2 regions of the Kocuria sp. MNB10 genome follow, and region 2 is predicted to be linked to the other one. Evidence: predicted binding sites of a transcription regulator. Region 2 holds the regulator's gene; the other holds the start of a gene.
What was found. Region 2 encodes HspR, which represses chaperone genes until heat shock. Its sites were predicted from a motif close to AAGTTGAGTCNNNNNGACTCAACTT; they were not measured.

Region 1 (14,604 bases), 620 kb from region 2:
CGGTCCTGACCGGGCGCGCCCGGCCGGCGGCCCGATCGGTACGGGTGGGTCGGTGGTTCACGAGCTCCGGCGCTGCGGCTCCTCGTGGGTGTCGGCGCGGCTGCTGAGGTAGCTGCGCAGGGTCGCGGAGCGGTGCTGGCGCACGGCGCGCTCCACGGCATCGGCCGGGGCGCGGGTCTCGATGAGGTGCAGGATGTGGTAGTGCTCGTTGACCGAGGCGCGCGCACGTTCGGGGATGAACGAGAACGTGGAGGTGCGCAGGTGGTTGAGCCGTTCCCACTCGACCATCACGAGGTCGTTGAGGCGTTCGTTGGGGCACCGGCACGCGAGCACCCGGTGGAACTCGTGGTTGGTCTCGGTGAACGCCTGCGGGTCGAAGTTCTTCAGGGACGCCTCCAGGGAGACGTTGAGCTGGCGGGCGTGCGCGAGGTCCGCCGCGGTCATGTGTTCCGCGGACAGCGCGGTGGCCGCACCCTCCAACAGACCGAGGGTCTCCATGCTGTAGCGGTACTGCTCACCGTTGACCATGGAGACGCGCGCACCCACGTTGCGCTCGAAGGTCACGAGGCCCTCCGCCTCGAGCCGCCGGATGGCCTCGCGCACGGGTACCACGGACATCTCCAGGGTCTCCGCGATGCTCGCGAGCACCAGGCGGTAGCCGGGCGAGAACGCCTGGGTCATGATCTGGCTCTTGATCCAGTCGTAGGCACGCTGGGCCTTGCTGGGGGCCCCGGTGGTCGTGGTCATGGATTCCTCGGTTCGCTAGGGGTGTCGGTCAGTCGTCGGAGGCGGGGTGTTCCGCCAACCACTGCTGGAATTCTTCCTTCCACTGCCCCGTGGGCGGGAAGAGCCCCTTGACGGGGTTGCCCTCGGCGACGCGCTCGGCCACCCAGGCGTCCTCGTGCTCCTTGGCCAGGGCGGCGTCCACGACGTCCTCGGCGAGCTCGCGCGGGATCACGATGACGCCGTCGTCGTCACCCACGATCACGTCACCGGGCAGCACGGTCGCGTTGCCGCACGCCACGGCGACGTCCTGGTCCCACGGGACGTGCCGGCGGCCCAGCACCGCGGGGTGCGCGGTCTGCGCGAAGACGGGCAACCCGATCTCGGCGACGGCCGCGTAGTCGCGTACACCGCCGTCGCTGACCACTCCCGCCGCGCCGTTGAACTTGGCGCGCAGCGCGAGGATGTCACCGAGCGTGCCGGAACCTGCCGCCCCGCGGGCCTCGATCACGATCACCTCACCCGGGCCCACGGCGTCGAAGACCTGCTTCTGGACGTTGTACCCGCCGCCGTGGGATGTGAAGAGATCCTCGCGGTTGGGCACGAAGCGCAGGGTCCTGGCCGTGCCGACCATCGTGGTGCCGGGCGTCTGCGGGTACACGCCCTCGATCACCACGTTGTTAAGTCCGCGCTTGCGCAGCTCCGCGGACAGCCCGGCCGTGGGCGCCTTCTCGAGCTTGGCACGCAGCGCCTCGGGCAGCGCGGCGTCGGAGTCCCGCAACCCCGCGGCCTCGCGGGAACCCCACGCCTCCTCGCGCTGCTTGTCGTCCACGGCGGGCATGGCGCCCAGCCCCTCGTCGAAGCTCTCGTCACCCTCGGTCACGTGGCTGATCAGGCGGCCCGACGACGGCGCTCCCGCCACCTCCGGCGCGTCCACCTCGATCTCCACGACGTCCCCGGGCTGTGCGACCGAGGAACCGGCGGGGGTGCCCGTGAGGATCACGTCCCCCTCCTCGAGGGTCAGGTGCTGGGAGAGGTCCGCCACGAACTGGGCGAGCGGGAAGATCATGTTTTCCGCCGCAGTGGTGTCCTCCTGGACCAGCTCACCGTTGCGCCACGTGCGCACGCGCAACTGCTCCGGGGAGATCTCGCGGGCGTCGATCAGGGAGGGGCCCAGCGACGTGTAGCCGTCACGTCCCTTGTTGCGCAGGTTCGAGCCCTTGTCCGCGGCGCGCAGGTCGTAGAGACCCCAGTCGTTGGCGGCGGTCACGGAGGCCACGTGGGACCACGCGTCCTCAAGGGAGACGTTCTTCGCGGGCGTCCCGATCACCAGGGCGATCTCGCCCTCGAACGCGAGCAGCTCGGTGCCGGCGGGGCGTTCCACCGCGGCGCCCGAACCACCCAGCGAGCTCGCGGGCTTGAGGAAGTAGGACGGGACGGCGGGCTTGCGACCGCGCTGCGCCGCACGGGACTCGTAGGCCACGTGCACCGCGATGATCTTGCCCGGATCCACGGGAACCGGCTGTCCAGGGGCTCCGGATGAAGCCTGCTGAGCGTTCTGGGGGTTCTCGGTCACGGCCACGGCCACTGCCTCCTCGTCAGAATATTATTTGAAATCGTATATTATCTATATATTCTGGGCAAGTGGCGCGGATCACATCACCTCCCCCTGGGACACCCGGGCGGCGCACCCACCCCAGAGAACCAGACTCGCCGGACGGAGGAGTCACACATGGCGACCCACGATCCCATCACCCACGAAACAACGGCCAGAAGTGCCACGCGGCGTCGTGAGCAGCGCAAGGTCGTGGCCGGAACCATCATCGGTACCCGTATCGAGTGGTACGCCTTCTTCCTCTTAGCCTCCGCCGCGGGACTCGTGTTCAACCACTTATCCTTCGAGCCCATAGACCCCCAGGTGGCCACTCTTGTGGCCTTCGCCACAGTGGGGCTGAGCTTCCTCTTCCGCCCCTCGGGGCGTTCCTCGCACGGCCCCTCGTTTCCGTATTCCCGTGCACCCGGGAGGACCATGGGGCTGGAATGGTTACCCAGAACACAGATCGTATATGATCCGTGACACACTCTTTCGACGCCACCGAACCACCCCGGGGCGGGCAACGTGGCCCGCACCCGCCGTACGGATCTCACCGGTGGAACCGCACAGCACGGACGCCGCCCCGCGGCACGTCCGCGACTCGGACCCGGATCCCGGACCTTGCGGGAACGCCCTGCGAGATCACCGCACAAACCAGGAGAAGGCATGTTATTTCACCAGAACGGATACGTCTCCGAGGATCCCCGGATCGAGGAGCCCCGCGGCTACGGCGTGGACCGTCCCGAGGACCTGACCGACACCATGGACGTGCTGATCGTGGGCACGGGACCGGCGGGTGTGATCGCGGCGGCACAGCTGTCCCAGTACCCGGACGTCAACACGCGCATGATCGAGCGCCGTCCGGACCGGTTGGAGATCGGCCAGGCGGACGGTATCCAGGCCCGCAGCGTGGAGACCTTCCAGGCCTTCGGTTTCGCGGAGGAGATCACACAGGAGGCCTACCACCTGCGCGAGATGTGCTTCTGGAACCCGGACCCCACCAACCCGCAGAACATCGTGCGCACCGGCCGCCCCGCGGATGACCCCCACGGCGTGTCCGAGTTCCCGCACCTGATCGTGAACCAGGCCCGCGTGCTGGACTACTTCCTGCGCTCGGCCGAACGCGGCCCGGCCCGGATCACCCCCAACTACGGCATCGAGTTCGTGAACCTGGAGATCGACCAGGACCAGGAGTACCCCGTGGCCGTGACCGTGCGCTACGCCGCCGGTGAGCGCGAGGGCGAGGAGCGCACGGTGCGCGCCAAGTACGTCTTCGGGTGCGACGGCGCGTCCTCCCGCGTGCGCAAGGCGATCGGTCGCACGCTCAGCGGCCAGGGTGCCCACCACGCGTGGGGCGTCATGGACGTGCTCGCCAACACCGATTTCCCGGACATCCGCACCAAGTGCGCGATCAACTCCGTGAACGGTTCCATCCTGTTGATCCCGCGCGAGGGCGGGCTGCTGTTCCGCATGTACGTGGATCTGGGCGAGGTCCCGGAGGACGACAACCACGAGATCCGCAAGACCCCGGTGGAGGAGATCATCCGCCGCGCGAACAAGATCCTCAACCCCTACAGCGTGGACGTGAAGTCCGTGGCCTGGTCCTCCGTGTACGAGGTGGGCCACCGCCTCACGGACCACTTCGACGACGTCGACACCGAGGACCGCGGCACCCGCGTGCCCCGCGTGTTCATCGCCGGGGACGCGTGTCACACCCACTCCGCCAAGGCCGGCCAGGGCATGAACGTGTCCATGCAGGACGGCTGGAACCTGGGCTGGAAGCTCGGGACGGTGCTCTCCGGGCGCGCGGACGAGTCGCTGCTGGACACCTACTCCGAGGAACGTCAGGTGATCGCCAAGAACCTGATCGACTTCGACCGTGAGTGGTCCACCCTCATGGCCACCCCCCAGGACAAGCTGCCGGATCCCACGTACCTCGAGGACTTCTACGTGAAGACCGCGGAATTCCCGGCCGGGTTCATGACCGAGTACCAGCCGTCCCTGATCACGGCGGGTACCGACCACCAGGACTTCGCCGAGGGCTACCCGGTGGGTAAGCGCTTCAAGTCCGCCCGCGTCCAGCGCGTGTGCGATTCCATGGTCGTGCACCAGGGTCACGAGGCCACCGCGGACGGGCGCTGGCGCATCCACGTCTTCGCGGACAGCTCCGTGGCCGGGGCGGATTCCCCCACCACCGCGTTCGCCGAGTGGTGGCAGAACGATCCCTCATCCCCGCTCGTGGCACTGCGCCGTGATGACGACGGCGATGCCACCCTCTTCGACGTGGACGTCACCTACCAGCAGCCCTACACGGACGTCGACATCACCAAGGTGCCGCGCGCGTTCAAGCCGCAGGTGGGCCCGTTCGAGCTGAACTACTGGGAGCGCGTCTACGCCGCGATCCCCGGCGAGGACGTCTTCGACGTGCGCACGATCAGCCGCGACGGCGCCGTCGTGGTGGTCCGCCCGGATCACTACGTGGCCGCAGTCCTGCCGCTCGACGCGACCGACGAACTCACCGAGTTCTTCGGGAAGTTCCTGCGCAAGAACTGACCCTGCCCCCGGGGGTTACTCCCGGGGGCCGTGACGAGGCCCGGGCCGGGCTCAGCGGGTGATGACCACGCTCGCCTCGGACGTGTTGACCCGGAACGTGAGGGTCTCCCGGAAGTAGAGGTCCACGGTCTCCGCGGTGTGGGACGAGTAGCCGATCGCGGCGTCCAGGCCCAGGCGCAGTTCGGTCTTGGCGCGGGCCACGGCGTCCGGGGACTCGCGAACGTCCTGCGGTGCGGTCACCGGGTCGTTGTCGCTCGCGGGCGCGTTGCCCTGGATGTCCGCGGCCAGGTCGCTCACGTGTCCTGTTCCCAGGGCCGAGAACTCGGCGCCCGCGGGGTCCGCGTCCGGGGCGCCGTCGCGCGGGGGCACCGTGGTCGGGTCCTCCAGAAACGAGCGCGGCGGCGCAAAGAACAGGGACCCGTGACCGCGGTGGAGAAGTCCAGGATGCGGTCGTCCGTGCCCGGGGGGATCGCCCAGGAACATGTTCTCGAGCATGGTCTCCGCGACGCCCGGATCCGCGGGGTAGCTGATGAAGTACGTGCCGAACTCCTCGGTGCCCACGCGACCGAACGGCACGTTGTCACGTATGATCTCGCAGGCCTGGCCGTCCACGTCGTCGAGGTCGTTGAGGGCCACGTGCGAGTTGGCGGGCTTGTCCTCGTCCGAGAGCTCGATGTCCTCGAGCTTGGTTCGCCCGATCACCAGCTTCTGCTCCGTGACGGACAGTGCCTCCCACGCGCCCATGTCGTGGAGGTACTTCTGCACGTGCACGTAGCTGCCGCCGCGGCAGGTCGGGTCCTGGTCACCCACGACCGCGACCGTGAACGCGTCCTCGTCCTCCGGGTTCGCGGTGCCGTCCACGAAACCCAGCAGATCGCGTTCCTGGAAGAATGTGAAGCCCTGCACCTCGTCCACCACGTCCATGTGCGGGCCCAGGCGCTTCATGAGGTGCTTGGCCAGCTCGAAGCACATGTCCTGGGAGACCGCGCGCAAGTGGATCAGCAGGTCCCCCGGGGTGGACACGGCCGCGTGCACAGGACCCACGATCTCCGGGAACGGGTGCAGGTCCTTGGGGCGGGGCGCATCGTAGAGCCGGTCCCACGCATCGGAGCCGATACCGACCGCGCACAACAGGTCACTCGTGGGGACGCGGAACGAGACCGCCTTGGTGAGGTCCGAGACTCCCGTGAGGATGTCCGCGACCTCCGCCTCCGATCCCTCCTCGATGGTCAGGACCAGGAACATCGCGGACTTGGCCGGGGCGGCCACGATCTTCCGAGTGGGCATGGGCTCTCCATGGGTGGGCGGTGCGCCACCCGGATGCTCACGCGCCCTGGACGTACCGAGCGCGGTCGATCCGGGGTGGGCGGGTGTGCTGTCCTTCCCACGCTAGCCTTCAGGTACCGCCCCGCGGCAGTGGGTCACAGCCCCCGGAAGAGTTCCACGATCTCCGCCGCGCTCGTGTCCCGGCACGCGCCGAAACCGGTGCCCGCCCACAGGTTCAGCCCCTCGGCGTCGCCCGCGGACGCGGCCCGCAGCGGCGCCGTCATGTAATGCACCTGCGGGTAGCCACTCACCTGCGCAGATCCGAGTCGGTCGGTGAACCCATTACGCAGGGCGCGGGCCCAGCGGCCCGAGAACGCCCGGGTGACCACGGTGTCCCTGCCCCCGCCGTTCAGCAGGGCCTCCCGGTGGGCGGGTTTGGTCCCCGCTTCCCGCGCGGTGAGGAACAGGGTGCCCACTTGCACCGCTACGGCTCCGCGGCCGAGCAGGTCCGCGGCGTCCTCGCGACTCGCGATCCCGCCCGCGGCGATCAACGGGATCTCGCTCAACTCACGCGCCTGGTCGAGCAGTTCCGCGGTGCTGATGTCCTCCGGGGTCGTGGCCTGGCCGTGTGTGGCCCGGTGTCCGCCCGCTTCGCGGCCCTGCACCACGATCGCGTCCGGTGCGAGTTCCACCGCGGCCTCGACTTCCCGCGCGTCCGTGGCATTGAGGACGACGACGCTGCCCGCCTCACGCAACCGCGCGACGTCGGCCGCTCCCGGCAGTCCGAACGTGAGCGAGACGAGGGGCACGGGGTTGGCCACGAGGTGATCCAGCTTGGCCGGGTAGTCGTCATCCGTGAACGGGCCCGGCTGCGGTGCGGGGACGTCCAGGTCGGCGGCCACGGGGGCGAGGGCTCGCGCGTACGCCTTGAGCTGCTCCGGATCGGAGGGGTCCCGTTCGGGGACGAAGAGGTTGACCCCGAAGTGGTCCGTGCGTGCGGCGACCTCACGGATCTCCTCCGCCATGACACTCGCGGATTTGTAACCCGCGGCCAGCATCCCCAGTCCGCCCGCTTCCGCCACGGCCACGGCGAGCGCGGGGGTCGAGGGGCCACCCGCCATGGGCGCCTGCACCACGGGTACGGACAGATCGTGCAGGGGGTTCGTCATCGTGGCTCCTTATAGTGGGGGCGTGCCGGATTCCCATGATGCCAGTCCCCTCACCAGCGCCGACAGGACCCCCTCACGTCCCGTGATCAAGGTGACCGGCGTGGTGCTGCGGCGCGCCTCGGACGGGGCGGTCCTGACCGTGCGCAAGCGTTCGACCGGGATGTTCATGTTCCCCGGGGGCAAGCCAGAGGGGGACGAGACACCGCTGGAGACCGGGATCCGCGAGGTCCGGGAGGAACTGGGGATCTCGCTGACCCCGGAGCAGTTGCGCCCCGTGGGGGAATGGCACTCGGATGCCGCGAACGAACCCGGTCACGCGCTGCACAGTCACGTGTTCGTGAGCACCGTGCCGCTCACCGACACCCCCGTGCCTGCAGCGGAGATCGTGGAACTGCGGTGGCAGCCCCTCGCGGGTGCGGAGGACGTCACGGACCTCGCTCCCCTGGCTCGGTTGCACGCTCTCCCGGCGCTGCGTGCCGCGTCCAGCGGGGCGTGTGTCTCCGGCTGCGAGTCGTGAGGCACGCGGAGGCCACCGGCAAAGTTTGAGGCACGTAGAGACCCACCGCGGATTTTCAGGCACTCCAAAGCCACTTAACCGCCCGAATACTGGCTTCCGCGTGCCCAGCGTTTCGATAGTGGTTTCCGCGTGCCCAAAGGTTTGTGAGGGTCACATGGGCGGGCATTCCCGGGGCGGGTCACTGGGGTATCGCCGTTTCACTCTGTTCCACGCCACGACAGCAGAGGCTCCGGGTCACGTGCGGCGCATGACCGTGGCGGCGTCCACGGTGACGTCGTCGAGGGGGGCGGGTGCGGCGTCGTCGGCGGAGGGATCGCGAGGGGTGATGCCCAGAGCGTCCGGGGCGAAGGTGCGCAGGGTCTGGTGGGGGTCGTCCACCGGGGCGCGCAGCAGGGTGGCCGTGGCCCAGCCGTGGGTGAGGAGGTAGTGGTCGCTGTCGGGTTCCTCCGGGCCGGTCTCGGCGCTGTAGGTGACGGCGATGTGCTTCTCGTCCCCGCGGCCGATCTGCGCTTGCACCGCGCCGAAGCCCGCCAACCGCGCGGGTTTGAGTCCGCGGAGGCGTTCGGGGGCGACGTCGGGGACGTTGATGTTGAGGATCCACTCGTCGAACGGACGGGTCTCCCATCGCTCGAGCGCGAACCGGGTGACCAGGTGCGCGGTGTCCCAGTGCTGCGGCGCGCCGGACGTGATGGACACCGCGATGCCGGGGATCCCGTGGGACGCGGCCGTCAGGACCGCCCCCACGGTACCGGAATGCAATGTGGCCTTGCCCGTGTTCGCGCCCAGGTTGACCCCCGAGAGCACGAGATCGGGCCGCTGGCCGAACGCACCATAGGACGCCAGGAACGCGATCAATGCGGGTGCGGCCTTCACGCCCACGCAGTCCACGTCGCGCGGCATCCCGGGCGGCGCGGCTGCGACGAGCGCGATCCGGCCGTCGATCTCCTCCCCAGACAGGGAGGAACTCGCACCCGAGTACTCCTCGGCGGGTGCGGCCACCTTCACCGTGTGCCCCCGATCCAATGCAGCGCGCACCAAAACCGCGAGCCCCGGGGACGAGATGCCGTCGTCATTGGTGACCAGGATGTGCATGTGCACCATGGTGACACGCGCCCGTCACGCGGACCAGAGCCCGGTATTCGGGCCATGCCACCCAGGAGGACCAACCCGGTCACGCTTCACACGGGCCGAACTGCCCGCGACCACGTCCGGTCAGGGTGCACTGGGCGTCAGACCGAACTGCTCGGCGCGTCGAGCCGGAGCCGGGTCGTGGCACCGAATCGGAGAGCCACAGGTCAAGCACCCGGAACGTCAGGACAGCGTGCGCACCGTGATCTCGCGGGCGAACTTCTCGATGGTCGTGCGGTTGCCGGTCCCCAGGCCGCGGCGCGCCACGTTCAGCGCTCCCGCTGATGCACCGAGGGCCACGGCCTCCACGAGATCGAGACCGCGCGCCAGACCCACCGAGATCCCCGCGGTCATCGAGTCCCCCGCCCCTCGGTGGTCCAGCGGTGTGATGGACGGCGCGGAGACCTCCCGCACGGAATCCTTCTCCACGAGCAGCGCGGGGTCCTTGGCGCGTGAGATCACCACGGCGCCCGCACCGCGTTCGAGCAGCATGTGTCCGGCGCTCACCAGGGCCTCCGCGGTGTCCTCCGCGACGAGCTCGAGATCGAGCACCTCTTCGTGGCTGATCTTGAGCACGTCCACGTTAGCCGCCACGGCCGCCAGTGCGGGCTTGCCGCTGAGGTCCGCGACCACGGTGGTCCCGGCATCCCGCGTGTCCCGGATAAGGCGGCCGAAGAACGACGCCGGCACCACGTCCCCGGGTTCGGCCCCGGTAACCGTGAGGACGTCCGAGGCGAGCGCGTCCACGAACGCCGTGCCGTAGAGATCGTCCAGTTCATGGCGGGAGAGCTCCGGGGGCGGCATGTGGGCCACGGTCTCCCGGTCCTCACCGCGCAGGTCGTAGACGTATCCACCGTTGCCGTATCCGTAGCGCACAGCATTGACCTGCATGCCCAACCCGTCCAGCATGGTGCGGATCAGCGAGCCCAGTTCCCCGCCGAACGGCCCGCTCACGGACACGTCCACCCCCAGCGACCCGGCCATCCGGGCGACCCACAGCCCTTGCCCGCCGGGGTGCATGTGCACGTCCGACTCGTGGGAACTACGGTTACGATGCGCAGCCGGTTCCGTGATTTCCGTGATCAGCAGCGGAGTGGGAACCAGGATGGAGATACGCGGCTTGGGGCCGGGGCGGGTCTCGGTCACGAACGAAAGCTACCTGACACGGGCGCTGGTGAACAGCACACCAAGGTGTCACCATGGTGGGATGAACGTCACCGCACCGGTTCGTATCGTGGAAGGTCAGGCCGCCAGTGAGCACACGCTGCGCGCCCTGAGCGCGTACTTCAGCGAGTTGAACAACCGGATCGACGGCGGTTTCGATCCCGAACTCACCGAGGTCACCGCCCCGGAGGACGTCACTCCGCCGCACGGGGATTTCTTCCTCATGACGGATTTGGTCACGGGCTCGGTCATCGCGTGCGGCGCGGTGCGCAAACTCGACGATGACCGCGTGGAACTGCGCCGGATCTGGGTCACCCCGGAACACCGCGGACAGGGCCACGCGCGCACCCTGGTGCGGGCACTCGAGAACAAGGTGCGCGCTTTCGGCGCCACCACGGCCGTGGTCTCCCTCAACGAGGAGATGACCGAGGGGATCGCGATGTTCCGCAAGCGCGGCTACGAGCCCGTGGATTCCTTCCACGACGCCACCACGGCCTCGGTCTTCCTGGCCCGCCAGTTGTAGACCCACCGATCGCAGGCCAGCAGTCACAAACCCGCAGGGTATGAGCCCGCCGAGCGGTGAACCTCAGTCGCGGGCCTCGCGCGTCTTCTTCCGGTTGGCCTTGTCGATCGCCTCGACCAATTCGTCCTTGGCCATGTCCGAGCGTCCCGTGATGTCCAGTTCCTGGGCGAGTTCGTACAGGTGCTCCTTGCCGGCATTAGCGTCCACCCCGCCGGCGGTGTCCTCCGAGTTCAGACCGCCCTTCTCGGCGCTGTCGTCCGAGGGCCCGTTGTGCTCCTTGGGCTCCCAGTGGTCCCCGACCTTCTCGTGGGTGTGCTTGACGGCCGACCACGCGGTGCGCGCCGCCCGAGCGTCGTCGTGGTATTCCTCCTGCGCCGAGTCGTAGGTCTGCGCGAACGTGTCCTGTGCGTTCTCGTCCGAGCGTTGCAGCGTGGACGGGATCTCGTCCTGACGCGCGTGGCCGTTCTTCTTCGCCTTGGGCACGGGGGCCTCCTCAAAGCGTTCGGGTGTCACTGGTGACTCGATCTTACGCGCCGCCGACGCCGCTGCAACAGGCCCGCCCGCTGCTTGAGTCAGTGCCACTCAGCTTTCGTGCGTCAATGACTAGCACTTCCGTCGACAGCCTGCTACATTAGACGTTGTTGAGTCACAAAGACTCAAGAAACGTGATGGCTCCACGCGGGTAATCGACCGGATCGCGGGGCACAGCACGTGGGTGCCGCAGAGTGAAGGAGTAATCGTCATGGCTACATTCGACCCGTTCTCCGAGGTCCAGAACTTTGCCAACCAGGTCCTCTCTGGCCGCAACGGCCTGGAGCAGATGCCCATGGACCTCTACCGTCAGGGCGCCAACTATTACCTTGCCGCGGACCTGCCGGGCATCGATCCCACGAGCGTGGACGTGGACGTGGACGGTCAGCTGCTGACCATCCGTGCGCAGCGTCGTCTGCCCTCCGCGGAGAAGGACACCAAGTGGATCGTGCGCGAGCGCCGCAGCCACTCGTTCGTCCGCCAGCTCAACCTGGGCCAGGGCATCGACACGGAGAACATCACCGCCGCGTACGACAACGGCGTGCTGACCGTGACCATCCCCGTGTCCCCCAAGTCCCAGCCGCGCAAGATCCAGGTGGCCACCGGCCAGGAACACCACGACAACGTGGTCCTGGAGCACGACAAGGGCTCGGACGAGGACCGCTCGCAGAACGTGCAGAAGGACTCCGAGGGGTCGCAGGACTGAACAGGGCCGATCAGGACCGGCCCTTCACCGGCGCTGACCGGCGAATCCACCCGGTCGGAACAAGCCTGCTCAATCGGGGGCTCACCGCCCCATGACATGACTGTGCCCCGCAGGTCACCCTGCGGGGCACAGTCATGTTCACGACGGGGTCAGCGGTTCATCCACCGCACCACGTGGTCGAGGTCCTCGGACGCGCGGGAGGACCAGACCATGAGCGCGTACACGTGCGGTCCGCCCTCGCAGACCACCGCGGTGGTGTCGACGTTTGCTCGCACCAGCTCGGCCACGAACTCCATGGTGTCCGGGTAGAGCATGTCCCGGTCACCCTGCAGCACGAACGTGCGGGGTAGTCCGCGCACGTCGCCGAACGCGGGGCTCACCATGGGGTCAGTGACGTCCCGTGTGCCGGCCCACCAACGAGCGGCGGCCCGAGCGCCGTCGGTACCGAGCATGTGGTCCGCGTCCCGGTACGCCTCGATCTGGGGGTTCGTCACCGTGGTGTCCACCCACGGGGCCATGAGGATCAAACCCGCCACGCCGAGATCATCCGCGTCCCGCAGTCGCATGGCCTGGGCCAACGCCAGACCACCGCCGGCGGAGTCGCCCGACAGGAAGACGCGCGGGCCGAACGAACGGGCCAGGTCCCACACGCCGTCGGCGAGTTCGAGCGCCTCGTCCACCGTGTGATCGGGGGCGAGCCCGTAGCCCGGCACCACCACGGTGACCCCGGTGCGCTGCATCAGGGCGTCGATCCAGCGCCAGTGCACCGTGGTCATGGGGTTCACGTACGCTCCGCCGTGCCAATGCACGACCACCGGGGCGTCCGCCCGGGTGATGGCTGCCTTGGGCCGCGCGACGATGACCGGGTACCCGGCCACCATGACCTTCTCGAAGCTCGCGCGCTTGTGCATCGCCTTGTGCGGTGCCGCTTCCTCGCCGCGCACGGCCAGGGACTCGAGCAGCTTCTCCTCGGAATCCAGCACGTCCGGGAGCACCCGCAACGCCTGGTTCGTGGCGCGCAGCACCGGGTCCGCGGCGCGCACGATCACGTCCGCGGCCGGCTTGGCGGCCCGGTCCTCGGCAATGCACGTGCTCGTGGAAGCCGCCGCGTGCCGACCGCGACGCCGCTGGGTCCCCGCGGTTCCGGGCGTTGCGGCGTCTTCGCGGGAGCCCCCATTCTCGGCAGCGCCCTCGGGCTCACCGCGGCGCTGGGCGTCATCGGCCACGGCACCGAGAGGGGTCCCGGTGGCATGGTGCTGCCCGGCCGAGCGGCGCTCGGATCCCCGGTGGTAGGTGGCACGGTGATCGGCCGCGGTGCGGTGGTTCCCGACGTGACCGTGGGTCCGCTCGCCGGCCCCGGCACGGTGACCGTGCGACGTCGTCCGACCGGAAACACCGGCCGCACCGGCCGCACCCGCGGTGGCCACGGCGGCGGTCGCGGCGTGCTGCCCGTGACCGGACTTTTCCCGGCGCTTCCCCGACACCGCGCGATGGCGACCGGTGACGGGGGCGGACACGGCGGCGTCGCCCGCGGAGACCGTGCCGGACTGCCCGGCACCCTGCACGGCGAGGGACTCACCTTCGACGTCCACGTGCGGGAGGATCTTGTCCAGCCAGCGCGGGAGCCACCAGGCCTTCTCGCCCAGCAAACGCATGACCGCGGGGATCAGGAGCATGCGCACCACGAACGCGTCCAGGAGAACGCCGATCGCGAGTGCGAAGCCGATGGGCCGGATCATGGCCATGTCCGCGAAGATGAAGCCCGCGAACACGGAGATCATGATGATCGCCGCGGCGGTGACCACGGAGCGGCCCGCCTTGAAGCCGTAGACCACGGCCTGGCGCGCGGGGTGCCCATGGGCGTAGGCCTCGCGCATCCCGGAGACCAGGAACAACTGGTAGTCCATGGCCAGGCCGAACAGGATGCCGATCATCAGCGTGGGCAGGAAGCTGAGGATGGGCCCGGGATCGTGCACGCCGAACACGGCGCCACCCCAACCCCACTGGTACACGGCCACCACGGCACCGAAGGCCGCGAGCACGGAGAGCAGGAAGCCCAGCGTGGCGATCACCGGGACCAGGATGGAGCGGAAGACCATGAGCAGCAACAACAGCGAGATGATCAGCACGACGCCCAGGTAGAGGGGCAGTTTCTCGCCCAGCAAATGGGAGACGTCGATGTTCGCCGCGGTGGTGCCGGCCACACCCACGTGGACGTCCTCGTTGGCCTGGAGGTCGCCGTTGAGGTCCCGGATGTTGTTGACGAGTTCCTCGGTCGCGGCGTCCGCGGGTCCCGAGGAGGGGATCACCTGGATCACGCCGGTGGTGTTGTCGTCCGTGGTCACACCGGGGAGCACGTTGGCCACGTCGTCCTGCTGCGCCAAGCGGTCCGCCACCGTGTTCATCTTGTCGGTGGCCTCGGCATCGTTGAGACCCCCGGGGAGGTCCACGACCACGGCGAGGGGTCCGTTCTCACCCGCACCGAAGTCGTCCGCGATGCGCTGGTAGGCCTGGTACTGGGTGCTGTCCTGGGGTTCGGTGGACGCGTCCGGCAGGCCCAGGCGCATGGTCTGGGCCGGCAGCGCGAGCACGATGAGCACGGCCGCGCACGCCAGGGTGGTGATCCAGGGGTGGCGCAGGTGCAGGGGGACGTCGTGCTCGTCGATGTTCTCCTCGCGGGGCGCGGCGTCCCGCACCTTCCTGGGCAGCACACGCCGCCCGGCGAGGGAG
Region 2 (14,604 bases):
CACGTCCTGCTTGCCCACGGCTTTCTCCTCCGCATTGGTGAATGCGGCCACCTTGCGCCCGGACAGCAACGCCACGCCCGTGCCGAGCTCCACGTCCACGAGGCCGGCGGGGCCGTGGCACACCGCGCCCACCACGCCACCGGAGTCGTAGACGGACGCGATGAGCTTCTGCAGGTCCGCGTCCCCGGTGAAGTCCCACATGGTGCCGTGCCCGCCCACGAGGTAGACGGCGTCGTACTGGGAGGGGTCCACCACGGAGACCCGCGGCGTGTTGTAGAGGGACGCCTTGACGGTCTCATCCTGCGTGAACTCCACTTGGACGGGGTCGTCCTCCTGGACCTCGTCACGCGGGGGCTGACCCCCGGCGATCGAGGCGAAGTCCACGAAATAGCCGGCGTCCCGGAAGACCTTCCACGGGTGGGACGCCTCGGCCACGTTGTAACCGGTGGCCTCCCCCGTGTCTCCCAGGGTGTCCTGGCTGGTCAGCACCAGGAGGATCTTCTTCATGGTCTCGATGTCCATGGTTCTCCTTTCCGAGGGCGCGCGGTGCGCGCGACGTGGCACCACAGTAGACATCGCACCGTGGGCGGCGTCCGTGCGTTCACTGTCGGCATGTTGCACCCACCCCGCTGCCGTGAAAAGGCCCGCTGTTAGGATGAACAGCGATCCCCGGTGGGTACCCAGGGCCCTGCTCCGCCCCCACCGCACCTCCCGACGAAAGGCTCAGTCATGCGCATTTCCAACGCCATCCTGCGCGGTGTCCCCGGCGCGTTCCTGCTCCAGTCCGGCTACGGCAAGCTCGGCATGGACGCCGAGTCCGCCGAGGGCCTCAAGCAGTTCGCCTCCACCGGTGTCCCCCAGTTCGCGGACTGGGACTCCCAGACCTTCACCAAGTTCATCGCCGGCACCGAACTGGCCCTGGGCACCGCCCTGCTGACCCCGTTCGTGTCCAAGCGCCTGGCCGGCGCGGGCCTGCTCGCCTTCAGCGCCGGGCTGCTGAGCATGTACTTCCGCAACTCGGACATGACCCAGGAGGACGGCATCCGCCCGTCCGAGCAGGGCCTGACGCTCTCCAAGGACGCGTTCCTGGCCGCCATCGGAGCGGCCCTCGTGCTGCAGAAGTAACGCAAGCGCCACGCTTTCCCGACGACGCCGCAGTGGTCCGCCACTGCGGCGTCGTCGTCTTCCCTGCCGGGACCGCGCCCCCGGGACGCGCGCCGAGCTGCTACGTTAGTCAGCAATTCGCACCGTTGCTCACGGAAAGCTCCGTACCCCCATGGAAACCCTCCAACGCAATCTGGACTTCGTTCGTGACCTGATCTGGGGACCGTGGCTCCTGATCCCCCTGCTGCTGGGAACGGGGATCTTCCTGACGTTCCGCTTGCGCGGCATCCAGTTCCGACTCTTCACCAAGGCCATGAGCCTGGGATTCGGGCGCCGTTCCCGGGCCACCGGGGAGAAGGGCGACATCTCCTCCTTCGCAGCGATGTCCACGGCGCTGGCCGCCACGGTGGGGACGGGCAACATCGTGGGTGTGGCAGCGGCCATGTCCATCGGCGGCCCCGGCGCCCTGTTCTGGATGTGGATCACCGCGCTGTTCGGCATGGCGTCCAAGTACGCGGAGTGCTTCCTGGGCGTGCGCTTCCGCACCCGGGACACCGCCGGTCAGCTCACCGGCGGACCGCAGGTGTACCTGGCCCGCGGCATCCCCAATAAGTTCGGCCGCTTCCTGTCCGTGATGTTCGCGGTGTGCTGCGTGGTGGCCACGTTCGGGATCGGCAACATGACCCAGGGCAACGCGATCGCGTCCAACCTGGAACACACCTTCAACGTCTCCCCCGTGATCACCGCCGTGGTCCTGGCCGTGGGCACCGGGCTCGCCCTGCTGGGCGGGATCCAGTCGATCGCCAAGGTCACCACATACATGGTCCCGCTCATGATCGTGCTCTACATCGGTTCGGGGCTGTACATCATCGGCGTGAACTTCCAGGGGATCCCCGAGGCGCTGCGCCTCATCTTCACCGGCGCGTTCACCCCCATGGGTGCCGCCGGCGGTTTCGTGGGCTCCACGGTGCTCATGGCCATCCAGATGGGTGCCGCCCGCTCCCTGTTCTCCAACGAGTCCGGCATGGGCACCGCCTCGATCGCCGCGTCCGTGGCGCAGACGAGCCACCCCGTGCGTCAGGGTCTCGTGTCCATGACCCAGACCTTCGTGGACACCCTGGTGGTCATCTCCATCACAGGTTTCGTAATCCTCACGACCGGGGTGTGGAACGGCGCGGACACCGCGACCATGACCTCCGTGGCGTTCGCCACGGGCCTGCCCGGTTCGTGGGGCGGGATCGTGGTCACCATCTGCCTGGTGCTGCTGGGTTACTCCACCGTCCTGGGGTGGGCGTATTACGGCGAGCGCAACGTGGAACGCCTCGCGGGGGCCCGAGCGGCCATCGTGTACCGCGTGATCTTCTCCCTCGCGGCCGGTCTGGGCGCCCTCGCCCCGCTCACGCTCGTGTGGTCCTTCTCGGACATCATGAACGGGCTCATGGCCATCCCCAACCTGATCGGGCTGATCATCCTCTCCGGCCTGGTGGTCCGGGAGACCAACCTGTATCTGAAGAACGATCCCAAGTTCAACGCCACGACCGATCAGATCGACGCGTTCATGGGCACCCACCCCGGTGCCCTGGACGCCCAGATCCACCACACGGTGGACCTCTCCTCGGCCAACCCGGCACTGTCGGAGACGGGTACGCTGCCCGTGGTCCCGCCCGCCGAGTCCCCCCGCGCCGGGGCCGCTACCTGTGCGGCACCGGGGGGCGACGCCGCGGCGTCGTCCGCCGAGCGCGACTGACGGTCCCGCACCCCGGGGCTTTCGCCCCGGGGCATTCCCACACCGGGGCGTTCCCCGCGGGGTGCGGGCCGGGCCGAGCGGCGGTCTCCCCGGCGCTCTCGCCGGGCGCCAGCGACGTCGCGTGGCGAGAGCGCGCTCAGGTGTCGTGGGCGACGGGCGCCTGCTCAGGCGTCGTGGGCGGCGGGATCCTGCGCCGTGAGCTCCTGCACCTCGATGCTCTGCACGAGGGTGTGTGACTCGCCGGCGGCGAGCCGGACCGGGGAGCCCATCACGTTGCCCGCTTCCACGCACAGCATCTGCTGCCACTCGTCGTCCGCGAAGTCCGCCATGGCCACGGACTTGTCCGCCCAGGGGTTCCACACCACGGTGCTGTCCGAGCCCTCCTTGGTGATCACGAGGGTGCGACCGAGCTCGGGGTCGGAAACCCGCACCTCGCCGCGATGGGCGAACACGGCGTCGGTCTCGCCCGTGATCGTGAGTTCCCCGCTCTGGCGCCGCTGCTCCTTGGCCACCTTGTCGTAGTAGGAGACACCGTCGAGGCCGGTCACGCTCACGCGCCGGGAATCGCCCACGTGGAGGTAGCTGTGCAGCGCCTCCTCGAAGTCGAAGGTCCCGGTGCCGGTATTCGTCACGGTGAGCGCCATACGCAAGCGGGCGCCCACGGTGACCCGGAACCGGGCCTCGAACTCGTGGGGGAACGTCTCGCGCAGGTGCTCGGCCACGTCCGCGGGCGTGAGGGTGAACTCGGCGTAGGCGTGACCCTCGGTGTCCTCCCCCTGCTCGGCGAGCTGCCACTCGGTGATCCGCGCGAACCCGTGCGCGGGGTCCATGTCCCCCGTGCGCCCGGGGCCAAACCACGGGAAGCAGATGGGGACACCGCCGCGGACCGCTCTGCCCGTCTCGTTGTAGGAGCGGGAGGAGACCCACAGCACGGGCTCGTGATCCTCCGGTGCCCACGACACCACGTGCGCGCCGTAGCTCAGGACGGATCCCGAGCCGTCGGCGCAGGACAGGGACAGGGGTTCCGGCAGTCGAGTCATGTCCCCAGCTTAAGCATGGGGTGCGTGCTGAACAGGGGCCAGGCGTGTTCTATCGGGACGGGTGTTCGTGCTCCACGGGGCGGGCCATCTCCTGCTTGAACCACTCGAAGGTCTGCCGGTGGGACTCCGTGCGGCGTACGAAGGCCCACGAGATTCCCAGCACCACGAGCCACGCGGCCACCGCTACCAGCCCCGTGGCGGTCTGGGGATCCGTGCTCAGCGCCCACGCCACGAACACGAAGAACGCGAGCACCACAGCGCACATCACCACGCCGCCGGGCATCTTGTACTCGGAGGTGGCGTGGCGCTCGGGGAACTTCATGCGGTAGCGGATGTAGGAGATCAGGATCATGGACCACACGAACACGAACAAGAGGGACGCCACGGACGTGATCAGCGTGAACGCCTCGATGATCGAGTCCCCCGCGTAGAGCACGGGGATGGTCAGCAGCAGGATGCCCGCCGTGAGGTACAGGGCCCGCACGGGTACGCCCACGCGGTTGAGACCCTTGAAGATCCCGGGTGCGCTGCCCTCCGCGGAGAGACCGAACATCATCCGGGACGTGGAGAACACCCCGGAGTTGGACGAGGACATCGCAGAGGTCAGCACCACGAAGTTCACCACGGACGCGGCGCCCGCGAGCCCGGCCAGCGCGAACATGGCCACGAACGGGGACTGCTCGGGGTTGATCGAGCGCCACGGGGTGACCACCAGGATGGCCAGGAGGGATCCCACGTAGAAGATGAGGATGCGCACCGGGACGGAGTTGATCGCCCGGGGAAGGGTCGTGCGGGGATCACGGGCCTCGGCCGCGGTGGTGCCCACGAGCTCGATGCCCACGAACGCGAAGACCGCGATCTGGAACCCCGCGACCACGCCCATGGCGCCGTTCGGGAACCACCCGCCGTCGTTCCACAGGTTCGCGAGCTGGGCGGTGTGCCCGTCCGGGGATGCGAAGTGGGTCAGCGCCATGATCGCACCCACCACGATCAGGGCCAGGATGGCCACGATCTTGATGAGCGCGAACCAGAACTCCATCTCCCCGAAGTTCTTCACGCTCACGGCGTTGAGCAGGAACACGATGAGGACCACGAGGACGGTGGGCAGCCACAGCGGGACGGCCGCCCACCAGAACTGGACGTAGCCCGTGATGGCCACGAGCTCGGCGATCGCCGTGACGATCCAGCAGAACCAGTAGGACCAACCCACGAAGAACCCCGCCCACGGGCCGATCAGATCGGCGGCGAAGTCCGCGAAGGTCTTATAGCGCAGATTGGACAACAACAGCTCGCCCATGGCGCGCATCATGAAGAAGAGGAAGAAACCGATCACCACGTAGATGAACACCACGGCCGGGCCCGCCAGGGAGATGGTGCGCCCCGATCCCATGAACAACCCGGTGCCGATCGCACCGCCGATCGCGATCAGTTGGATGTGTCGATTGCTCAGGCCCCTGCTGGGCTCGGAGTGCGTGTGCGGCGGCGACACCGCGGTGGAACTGTTCGTCATGGAGTCAGAGGGTACTCCCGGGCGGGCGCCCAACTGTAGCGGGGCCTGCGCCCGGGTGTCGGAAACAGCTGAGGCCCGAAACGGCAGGTGATCCGCGGATCACATGCCGTTTCGGGCCCTCGCTGTTCAGCGCCGTCGGGACCGAGGGCCCCGACAAGCTCGGCGAGCGGGCGGAGCGGCGGTCAGCGCACGCGCTGCGCCCGGTCCGGGCGACCGGAGTCGGTGGAGACGTAGCTGTCGATGGCCCCGGGGCGGCCCTCCATGAACCCGTCGATCTGCAGCTTGTCCGCGCGCAACTGCGGGTCGTTGCGCAGGTAGTGCTTGGTCTCGCGGGCGATCAGCCCGGAGAGGATGAGCAGACCCAGCAGGTTGGGCAGCGCCATGAGCCCGTTCATGAGGTCCGCGAAGGACCACACGATGGCCAACGGCACGCTGCAGCCCACGAACACGATCAGCGAGAAGAATACGCGGTACGGCATCACGGACCTGCGGCCGAACAGGCGCTCCATGCAGCGCTCGCCGTAGTAGGCCCAGCCCAGGATCGTGGAGTACGCGAAGAGGATCAGGCCCAGGGTCACGATCAGGTGGCCCCACCCGCCGGGCAGCCCATGGCTGAAGGCGTCCCCGGTCATGGTGGCCGCGAAGTCCTTGCCCTGGTCCCACACGCCGGTGGTCACGATCACGAGGCCCGTGCAGGTCACCACGATGATGGTGTCGATGAACGTCTGGGTCATGGACACCAGCCCCTGACGGACGGGGTGAGTGGTCTGCGCGGCCGCTGCGGCGATGGCCGCGGACCCCATGCCGGACTCGTTGGAGAAGATGCCGCGGGCCACACCCATCTGCACCACCAGGATGATCGCGGATCCGGCGAAGCCGCCCACCGCGGAGTGCCCCGTGAAGGCCGTGCTGAAGATGCTCCCGAACGCCGCGGGAACGGACTCGATGTTGACCGCCAGGATGTAGAGCGCGCCCAGGACATAGAAGACAATCATGATGGGCACGAGCGCGGCGGTGACCTTGCCGATGGACTTGATCCCGCCCACGAGCACGAGCAGCGTCAGCGCCGCGAGCACGAGGCCCGTGACCCACACGGGCACACCGAAGGAGGACTCCACGTTCGCGGAGATGGAGTTGCCCTGGGTCATGTTGCCGATCCCGAAGGACGCGAGCACCGCGGCGATCGCGAAGAACAGGGAGAGGAACTTGCCGAAACCGTTGGGGATCCCGCGGAACAGGTAGTACTGCGGACCGCCGGAGATCTCGCCCTTGGCGTCTCGGGTGCGGAACCGCACGCCCAGGAAGGCCTCCGAGTACTTGGACGCCATGCCCAGCACGCCCGTGACCCACATCCAGAACAGGGCGCCGGGGCCGCCGATCGAGATGGCCGTGGCCACGCCCACGATGTTGCCGGTACCCACGGTCGCGGCGAGCGCCGTGGTCAATGCCTGGAACTGGGAGACGTCACCGCCGGGGGCGTCCTTGTCCTTGCGTTCGAACAACGCGAGGCGCAGTGCGGGGATCAACTTGGTGATCTGCAGTCCGGACAGCCGGATGGTCAGGTAGATGCCCGTTCCGAGCAGCAGCGGGATCAGGAGGAACGGCCCCCACACGAACCCGCCGATCGTGTCGAGAATGGATTGGAGCGAATCGAGCATGAAGGTGTCCCTCGTTCAACTGGGGCAGGGTGCCACGGACGGTGTGTGAACAATGTCACTGTCCCGGACAGTGAACCACATCCCGCGCGGTTCCGGGCCCGTCGGCGCGCGGAGCGGGGGCCATGTCGCACGGCTCGCGGGACGACGCCGCCGGGTCCGGGCATTCACCCGACGGGCGACACCGCCGGGTCGGGACATTCGCCCTCCGGACGACGCGGCCGGGACGTCCGCCCGACGAACGACGTTGCAGCGCCGGGTGGTTCACCGGAGGGGCGTCCCCTGCCGGCGCGCCGTGAGGACCAGTCCCACGGAGATCACGGCGCATGCCGCCATGCTCAGCACCATGGGCACCGCGGTGTACTCCCCGCCGAGGCCCGTGAGGGGCGTGACGAGCCCGGCCAGGATGAACTGGGCCATGCCCACCACGGCGGAACCTGTGCCGGAGAGGCGCAGCCGTTGGGCCTGGCGCTGGGCCATAGCCACGGCGTTGCCCAGGACGAGTCCCATGCAGGACTGGGCCAGGAACAACAACACCAGGGTGATCGCTCCGACCACGCCCAGCAGCACCAGGACCATGTTGAGCACGGAGAAGGTTGCGAGTCCCGTGACCCCCACGAGCAACAGGGAGGAGGGGTCCCGACTGCCCGCGAGCTTGGTGTTGACCACTCCCATGGTGATCGAACCGCACGCGTTGATCGCGAAGATCACGGAGTAGACCAGGGCGCTGAAGCCCAGCACGTTCTGGATCACGAACGAGGACGCGGAGATGTAGGAGAACAGCGCACCGAACGCGAAGGCGAAGCTCAGGGCGTAGAGCGTGAAGTGCCGATCACTGATCACCTGCCCGGCGTTGCGCAGGATGCGCCCCAGCCCGCCCCGCGAGCGCTGCCCCGGCGGGAGGGTCTCCGGCACGATGAACACGGAGCACGCGAGCATCACGGCCCCGAAGATCGCGAGCACCCAGAACACCACACGCCAGTCGGCCACGGTCGCGATCACACCGCCCGCGAGCGGTGCGACCACGGGTGCCAGGGACGTGATGAGCGCGAGCACCGAGTACAGCTGGGCCGCGCGGTGGCCATGGGCGATGTCCGAGACCACGGCCCGGGCGATCACCACGCCCGCCGCCCCGGCGAGACCCTGCACGAACCGCAGGGCGAGCACCCAGTGGATGTCCGGGGCCACGATGATCCCCACGGACGCGAGCAGGAAGATCAGGTTCCCCGTGACCATGAGTTTGTGCCGCCCCAGCACGTCCGAGAGCGGGCCCAGCAGGAATTGACCCAGCGCCATGCCCACCATGTACGCAGTGAGGGTCAGCTGGATCATGCTGGCCGGGGAGCCGAACCACTCGCCCATCTCCGGCATGGACGCGAGGTACATGTCCGTGGCCAGCGGGCTCACGGCGGAGAGGATGCCCAGGGCGCCCACGAGCACGATCCAGTCCAGGCGCGGGCCCAATCCCAGCCTGCTGCGACCGGGCTCGGGGGACGCGGGGTTCTGGGTCATGCGGGCTCTCCTGGCACGCGCCTGGGCGCTGAGGGGTGGGTGGGCTGTTCAAATAGTAGGTGCCGCGGGTCACCCGATCCCTTCCTGCGACGCCCCCGCGCCTAGGATGATCCACGATGGAATCCAGCGATCGCACCCCTGACACGTCCGCGCACGACGCGGCCTTCCCGGACTCCCCGGGCAGCGCCCCGGAGGCGTCCCCGGCCCCCGAACACCGCACCGAACAGCCCGCCGAGGCCCGTGCGGCCGGTGCCGCGCCGTCGTCATCCGAGCCCACCGATGCCGATGCCACCCCGACGAACGACGACGCTACGACAGGCGACGACGCTCCCGCGGGTCCCGCCGCGGCGACCGGCGGTGCCCCCGCGGGCGTGGCGTTCCCGCGGCAGCCGTACTCGTTTGTGCGCCGCGGTGACCGGTTGTCCCCCAAGCGCCAGAAGGCGTGGGACGAGCATGCGGGCGAGTGGGTCCTGGACATCCCCCGCGTCATGACCGACACGTCCGTGGATCCCGGCTACCGCCTGGACCGGGAGGCCGTGTTCGGCCGCGTGGCGCCGGTCGTCGTGGAGGTGGGCTCGGGCCTGGGCGAGGCCATCGTGTCCCACGCGGCGGCCCACCCGGAGCTGGACCACCTGGCCGTGGAGGTCTACAAGCCCGGTGTGGCGGATCTACTCATGAAGGCCGCCCAGGCCGGTGTGACCAACGTGCGCGTGGCGCAGGCCAACGCCCCCGAGGTGCTCGAGCACATGCTGGAATCCGGTTCCGTGCACGAACTGTGGGTCTTCTTCCCGGACCCGTGGCACAAGACCCGCCACCACAAGCGGCGCCTGGTCTCCCCCGGTTTCGCCGAACTGGCCGCCCGCGTCCTGGAACCGGGTGGACTGTGGCGGTTAGCCACGGACTGGCAGGAGTACGCGGTGGTGATGCGCGAGGTCCTGGACGACGCGGACGCGGACTTCGAGAACGTGCATCCGGGTCCGCTCGCGGACGACGAGCACCCGGACGCCGGGTGGGCCCCGCGCTGGGAGGGCCGGATCCTCACGAGTTTCGAACGCAAAGCCACGGAAGCCGGGCGGATCCCGCGGGACCTGACCTACCGCCGTCGTTAGCCAGACCCGGGGCGAACCGGTCCGGGGGCCTACTGTGGGAAGGTCCCTGACCGACCGACCCGCAGGAGTCCCGGTGTCCTCCAGTACACGACCGTCCCACCCGTCGGACGCGGAGCCCGAGCCCTCGCCACGCGGGGGCGCCCGCAAACCGGCGAACCGCAAGGACGCCACGCGCTCGTTCCTCGACGAGATCAACTACCCCCACAACATCCACCCGGCCGTGGTGCCGGGCGTGTCCGTGGAGGACCAGAAGGTGCGCTACGGAATCGACAAGATCGTGGTGGGCGTGGCCGGCGGGTTGATCGTCGCGTTCATCGGGTGGGGTGTCGTGGACACCGCGTCACTCACGGCCGTGTCCGGTGCGGCGCTGAACTGGACGATGCTCAACATGGGGTGGGCGTTCAACGTCCTGGCGATCGGGCTGTTGCTCTACCTGCTGTACATCGCGGTGTCCCGCTACGGGCGGATCCCGCTGGGCCTGGACGGGGACCGGCCCGAGTACTCCACGGCGTCGTGGGCGGCCATGCTGTTCGCGGCGGGGATCGGGATCGGGATCATCTTCTTCGGCCCTTTCGAGCCCATGACCTACTTCCTGTCCCCGCGCCCGGGATCCGCGGACCCCGGCACGGTGGACGCCATGAAGAAGGCCTCCGCGCAGGCCGCGCTGCACTGGGGGCTCAACGCGTGGGCCATCTACGGTCTCGTGGGCGTGGCGGTGGCCTACACGTCCTACCGGCGCGGACGCGTTCCACTCATGAGTTCCGTGTTCGCACCGTTCTTCCACAACGGCAACACCGACAACCTGGCCGGCCGGATCATCGACATCCTGGCGATCCTGGCCACCCTGTTCGGCACCGCGGCGTCCCTGGGCATCGGTGCCCTGCAGATCGGGCGCGGTGTGGAGATCTTCACGGGTCTGGGCCCCTCGGGCAACGCCGCGGCGGTCGTCATCATCGCGGTGCTCACCGCGGGGTTCATCGCCTCGGCGGTCTCGGGCGTAGCCCGCGGGATCCGATGGTTGTCCAACATCAACATGGTCCTCGCCGTGGGTCTGGCACTGTTCTTCTTCGTCCTGGGACCCACCGCGTTCCTGCTCAACTTCGTGCCCTCCGTGATCGTCACGTACTTCGCCGAGCTGCCCACCATGCTGTCCGCGTCCATGTCGGATGGCCCCGAGATGCAGGCGTTCCTGTCCTCGTGGACCACGTTCTACTGGGCCTGGTGGGTCTCCTGGGCACCCTTCGTGGGGGTCTTCGTGGCCAAGATCTCCCGGGGCCGCACCATCCGCCAGTTCATCCTGGGGGTGCTGTTCATCCCCTCGTCCATCGTGGTGATGGCCTTCACGGTGCTCGGCGGGACCGCCATCCACCAGCAGATGCAGGACCACGCGATCGCCCCGGACGGCACCGCGCAGACCCTGCCGGCCCCGGAAGAGATCTTCTTCACCGTCCTGGACGGCATGCCCGCGGCCGGCATCATGGCGGGAATCGTGGTGCTCATGCTGGCCATCTTCTTCATCACCACCGCGGACTCCGCCTCCGTGGTGACGTCCCAGATGTCCCAGCGGGGCAACCCGAACCCCAAGCGGCGGATCACCGTGTTCTGGGGACTGTGCATGGCCGGGATCGCCGTGGTGATGTTGTTGATCGGCGGACAGAACGCACTCACGGGTCTGCAGAACCTGATCACCGTCACGGCCCTGCCGTTCACGCTGATCATGTTCGCCATGGCCGTGGCCTTCCACAAGGACCTGCGCCGGGACCCCATGGTCATCCGCGAGCAGTACTCGCGCTGGGCGGTGGACAAGTCCGTACGCCACGGCATCGACGAGTACGGGGACGACTTCACGTTCTCGGTGGAACGCGCCCCGGACAGCAAGTGGGCGGCGGGCGCGGACTTCGACTCGAGCGCCCCGGAGGTCACCGAGTGGTACCGGCGCACGGACGAGGACGGCAACCCCGTGGCCTACGACTACGAGACGGGCGAGTTTACCGATTCGTACGACGTCGTACACCCCGGCGAGCGCGCGGCAGCGCCTAGGGTGGAACCCGACGCACCCTCCACGGACCCCCAGAGAAAGTAGCCCCGCATGTTGTTCCTGGCCCGCATGGACGTGGTCTTCCCGGAATCGATGACCGACGAGACCAAGGCTGATTACCAGCACCGCGAGAAGGCCTACTCCGGTGAACTCCAGCGCACGGGTGTCTTGAAGGGCATCTGGCGCGTGGTGGGCGAGTACGCCAACTACTCGATCTACGACGTCGAGGACAACGACGAGCTGCAGACCGTCCTGTCCGGGTTCCCCATGTTCGCGTACATGAACGTCAAGGTGACCCCGCTGGCCAAGCACCCCAATGCCACCACGGACGACTTCTTCGACGGCAACACGATCCAGGAGTAGTCCTTCGCGGTACCCCCGGGTGACGAGATCCCTGCGGCCCCTCCCGAGAGGAGCCGCGGGGATCTCGCCGTTCGCGGGTCGTCTACTTCTGCGAGCCGCGCCGCTTCGTGGTCGACGACGACGTCGCATCCCGCCGCGCGGACGCCGCGTCCCGGCCGGTGGCCGCAGCCTCGGGCTTGGCCGGGCGGTAGAGCATGAGCGCCTGGGACACCTTGCGGGGTGAGCGCCGGGTGCCACGGGCCATGCGCACCACATCCCCGGCGGAACCGGCGGTGAAAATCATGTCCCGCTCCTGCCACGCCCGGCGCTCCCGTTCGAGTTCCTCGGACAATTCCGTGACCCGGGTCTGCAGCGCCTGCACCTGGTTCTCGAGCTGGATGATGCGCTTGATCCCTTCGAGGGACACGCCCTCCTGGGAGAGCTCCTGGATCTGACGCAGTTTCTGCACGTCCAGCTGGGAGTACCGGCGGGCCCGCCCGGAGGCCCGGGACGGGGTCACGAGACCCATGCGGTCGTACTGGCGCAGGGTCTGGGGGTGCATGTCCGCGAGCTCCGCGGCCACCGAGATCACGAACACTGGCTGGGTGAAGTCGATGGCCATGTCAGAGCGCCGCCTCCTCGCTCAGGTTCGCGCGCGGGTCGAAGTCCTCGGTGGCCCGCGCGAACTCCTGCAGGGCTTCCCGTGCGGCATCGTTCAGGTCTGCCGGGAACTGGATCTGCACCGTCACGATCATGTTGCCCGTGGTGGACCCGGACGTGAAGCCCTTGCCCTTGACACGCATCCGGTGCCCGGACGACGTCCCCGCGGGGACCCGCACGGTCACGTGGCCCTCGTCCAGCGTGGGCACCTGCACGGTGGTCCCGAGCCCGGCCTCCGCAGCGGTCACCGGGATGTCCACGTGCACGTCCTGGCCCTCGCGGGTGAAGAACGGGTGCTCCTTGACCTTGACGGTCACGAACAGGTCCCCGTGGCCACCGGGCCCCGAGTGTCCCTTGCCCGCGATCTTCAATCGCTGCCCATCCTTGACGCCCTTGGGCACGCGCACCGTGGTGGACTGGCCGTTGCCCCGGCGCAGTTTCACCGTGGTGCCGTTGTACGCGGAACGCAGCGGGATCGTGGTCGTGGTGTGGATGTCCTCACCCTTGGCGGGCGGTGCCTGGTAGCCACCGAATCCGCCCTGACCCCCGCCGAATCCGCCCTGGCCGCCACTGAAGCCCCCGCCGAACCGCGAATTGCCGCCCTGGCCGCCGAACTGCGCGAACAGGTCCTCGAACCCGCCACCCCCGGAGGTGGAGTAGCTCCTGCGGCCACCGCCGCCGTTGAACAGACCCCCGAAGAGGTCCTCGAACCCGGCGCCGCCAGCGTTGCTCGCGCCACCGGGGCCACCGGCGGTGAACCGCGCCCCGGAACCCATGGCCCGGATCGCGTCGTACTGTTCGCGTTCCTCGGGGTCCGACAGCACCGAATTGGCCTCGGTGATGTCCTTGAACTTCTTCTCCGCGGCCGCATCCCCCGGGTTCTGGTCCGGGTGGTACTTGCGGGCCAGCTTGCGGTAAGCCTTCTTGATGTCCGCCTGGGATGCGTCCTTGGAGACGCCCAGGACAGTGTAGAAATCTTTGTCGATCCAGTCCTGACTGGCCATGACGCCTCCTTTCTCCTGGTACTTCCCTGTGTGACTCGGGGCGGGTCCCGTCATGCGGACCCGCCCCGAGGAATTTCTTGCGCTACGGCTTCGTGGCCACGGCCACCTGGGCCGCCCGGACCACTCGAGCGCCCACCCGGAAGCCCGAGCGCAGCACCATGGACACGTGGTCCGGTTCCACCTCGTCGGTGGGTTGCTGCAGCACGGCCTCGTGGACGGTGGGGTCGAAGACCTCCCCCACCTCCCCGATCCGGGTGAGGCCCTTCTTGCCCAGGGCGTCCTCGAGCTTGGTCGCGATCGCGGCGAACGGGCCGTCCTCGAGGTCCCCGGCCTTGCGGGCGGCGTCGACGTCGTCCAGGACCGGCAGCAGCGCGGTGATCATCTCGCCGGAGACGAAGTCCCGCAGCTGATCCTTCTCCCGCGCGGTGCGGTTCTTGAAGTTCACGAACTCCGCCTGCAGCCGACGCAGGTCTTCGAGGCGCTCGTTCGCGAGCTTCTGCGCGGCGGACTCGCCCGCCGGGGCGGCGTCGTCCTGCGACGACGCCGCGTCCGCGGCCTGCGTGTCCCCGGCCTGGGCGTCCTGGGACTGAGGGGTGTCCAGGATGTCGTCCACGGTCAGCCCCTCACCGCCCTCGGAACGCTCGGTGCCGGTGGAGTCCTGAGCTGAATGATCCGGGTCCTCCGGCACGGACTCGCCGTGACCCTTGGTGTTCTCGGAATCGCTCATGCTCACTTCCTCCCGTTCTTACCGTCTTCGTCGTCCACGACCTCGGCGTCGACGATGTCGTCGTCGTCCTTGGCCTGCGCACCCTGAGCGCCCTCGGCACCCGGTTGGGCACCGGCGGCACCCTCGCTCTGGGCCTGGGCGTACAGCGCCTCACCG

Region 1: the regulator HspR is predicted to act here: its motif matches at 11,202-11,226, upstream of ACW9PK_RS05035 (Hsp20/alpha crystallin family protein).

The regions. Positions count from the first base shown of each region.
Region 1 covers NZ_CM133411.1:1,119,683-1,134,286, forward strand. The annotation lists gene ACW9PK_RS04980 (GntR family transcriptional regulator) at 58-747, opposite strand; gene ACW9PK_RS04985 (fumarylacetoacetate hydrolase family protein) at 776-2,299, opposite strand; gene ACW9PK_RS04990 (hypothetical protein) at 2,456-2,800, shown strand; gene ACW9PK_RS04995 (FAD-binding monooxygenase) at 2,984-4,870, shown strand; gene ACW9PK_RS05000 (Dyp-type peroxidase) at 4,922-6,157, opposite strand; gene ACW9PK_RS05005 (NAD(P)H-dependent flavin oxidoreductase) at 6,292-7,305, opposite strand; gene ACW9PK_RS05010 (NUDIX hydrolase) at 7,388-7,822, shown strand; gene surE (5'/3'-nucleotidase SurE) at 8,057-8,914, opposite strand; gene ACW9PK_RS05020 (1-phosphofructokinase family hexose kinase) at 9,134-10,096, opposite strand; gene ACW9PK_RS05025 (GNAT family N-acetyltransferase) at 10,158-10,637, shown strand; gene ACW9PK_RS05030 (ChaB family protein) at 10,701-11,120, opposite strand; gene ACW9PK_RS05035 (Hsp20/alpha crystallin family protein) at 11,380-11,874, shown strand; gene ACW9PK_RS05040 (MMPL family transporter) at 12,024-14,604, opposite strand, start outside.
Region 2 covers NZ_CM133411.1:1,743,630-1,758,233, reverse strand. The annotation lists gene ACW9PK_RS07895 (type 1 glutamine amidotransferase domain-containing protein) at 1-522, opposite strand, end outside; gene ACW9PK_RS07890 (hypothetical protein) at 730-1,125, shown strand; gene ACW9PK_RS07885 (alanine/glycine:cation symporter family protein) at 1,277-2,851, shown strand; gene ACW9PK_RS07880 (D-hexose-6-phosphate mutarotase) at 3,016-3,891, opposite strand; gene ACW9PK_RS07875 (amino acid permease) at 3,941-5,401, opposite strand; gene ACW9PK_RS07870 (alanine/glycine:cation symporter family protein) at 5,584-7,059, opposite strand; gene ACW9PK_RS07865 (multidrug effflux MFS transporter) at 7,321-8,568, opposite strand; gene trmB (tRNA (guanosine(46)-N7)-methyltransferase TrmB) at 8,685-9,677, shown strand; gene ACW9PK_RS07855 (BCCT family transporter) at 9,751-11,760, shown strand; gene catC (muconolactone Delta-isomerase) at 11,767-12,078, shown strand; gene ACW9PK_RS07845 (heat shock protein transcriptional repressor HspR) at 12,161-12,679, opposite strand; gene ACW9PK_RS07840 (DnaJ C-terminal domain-containing protein) at 12,681-13,721, opposite strand; gene ACW9PK_RS07835 (nucleotide exchange factor GrpE) at 13,804-14,454, opposite strand; gene dnaK (molecular chaperone DnaK) at 14,451-14,604, opposite strand, start outside.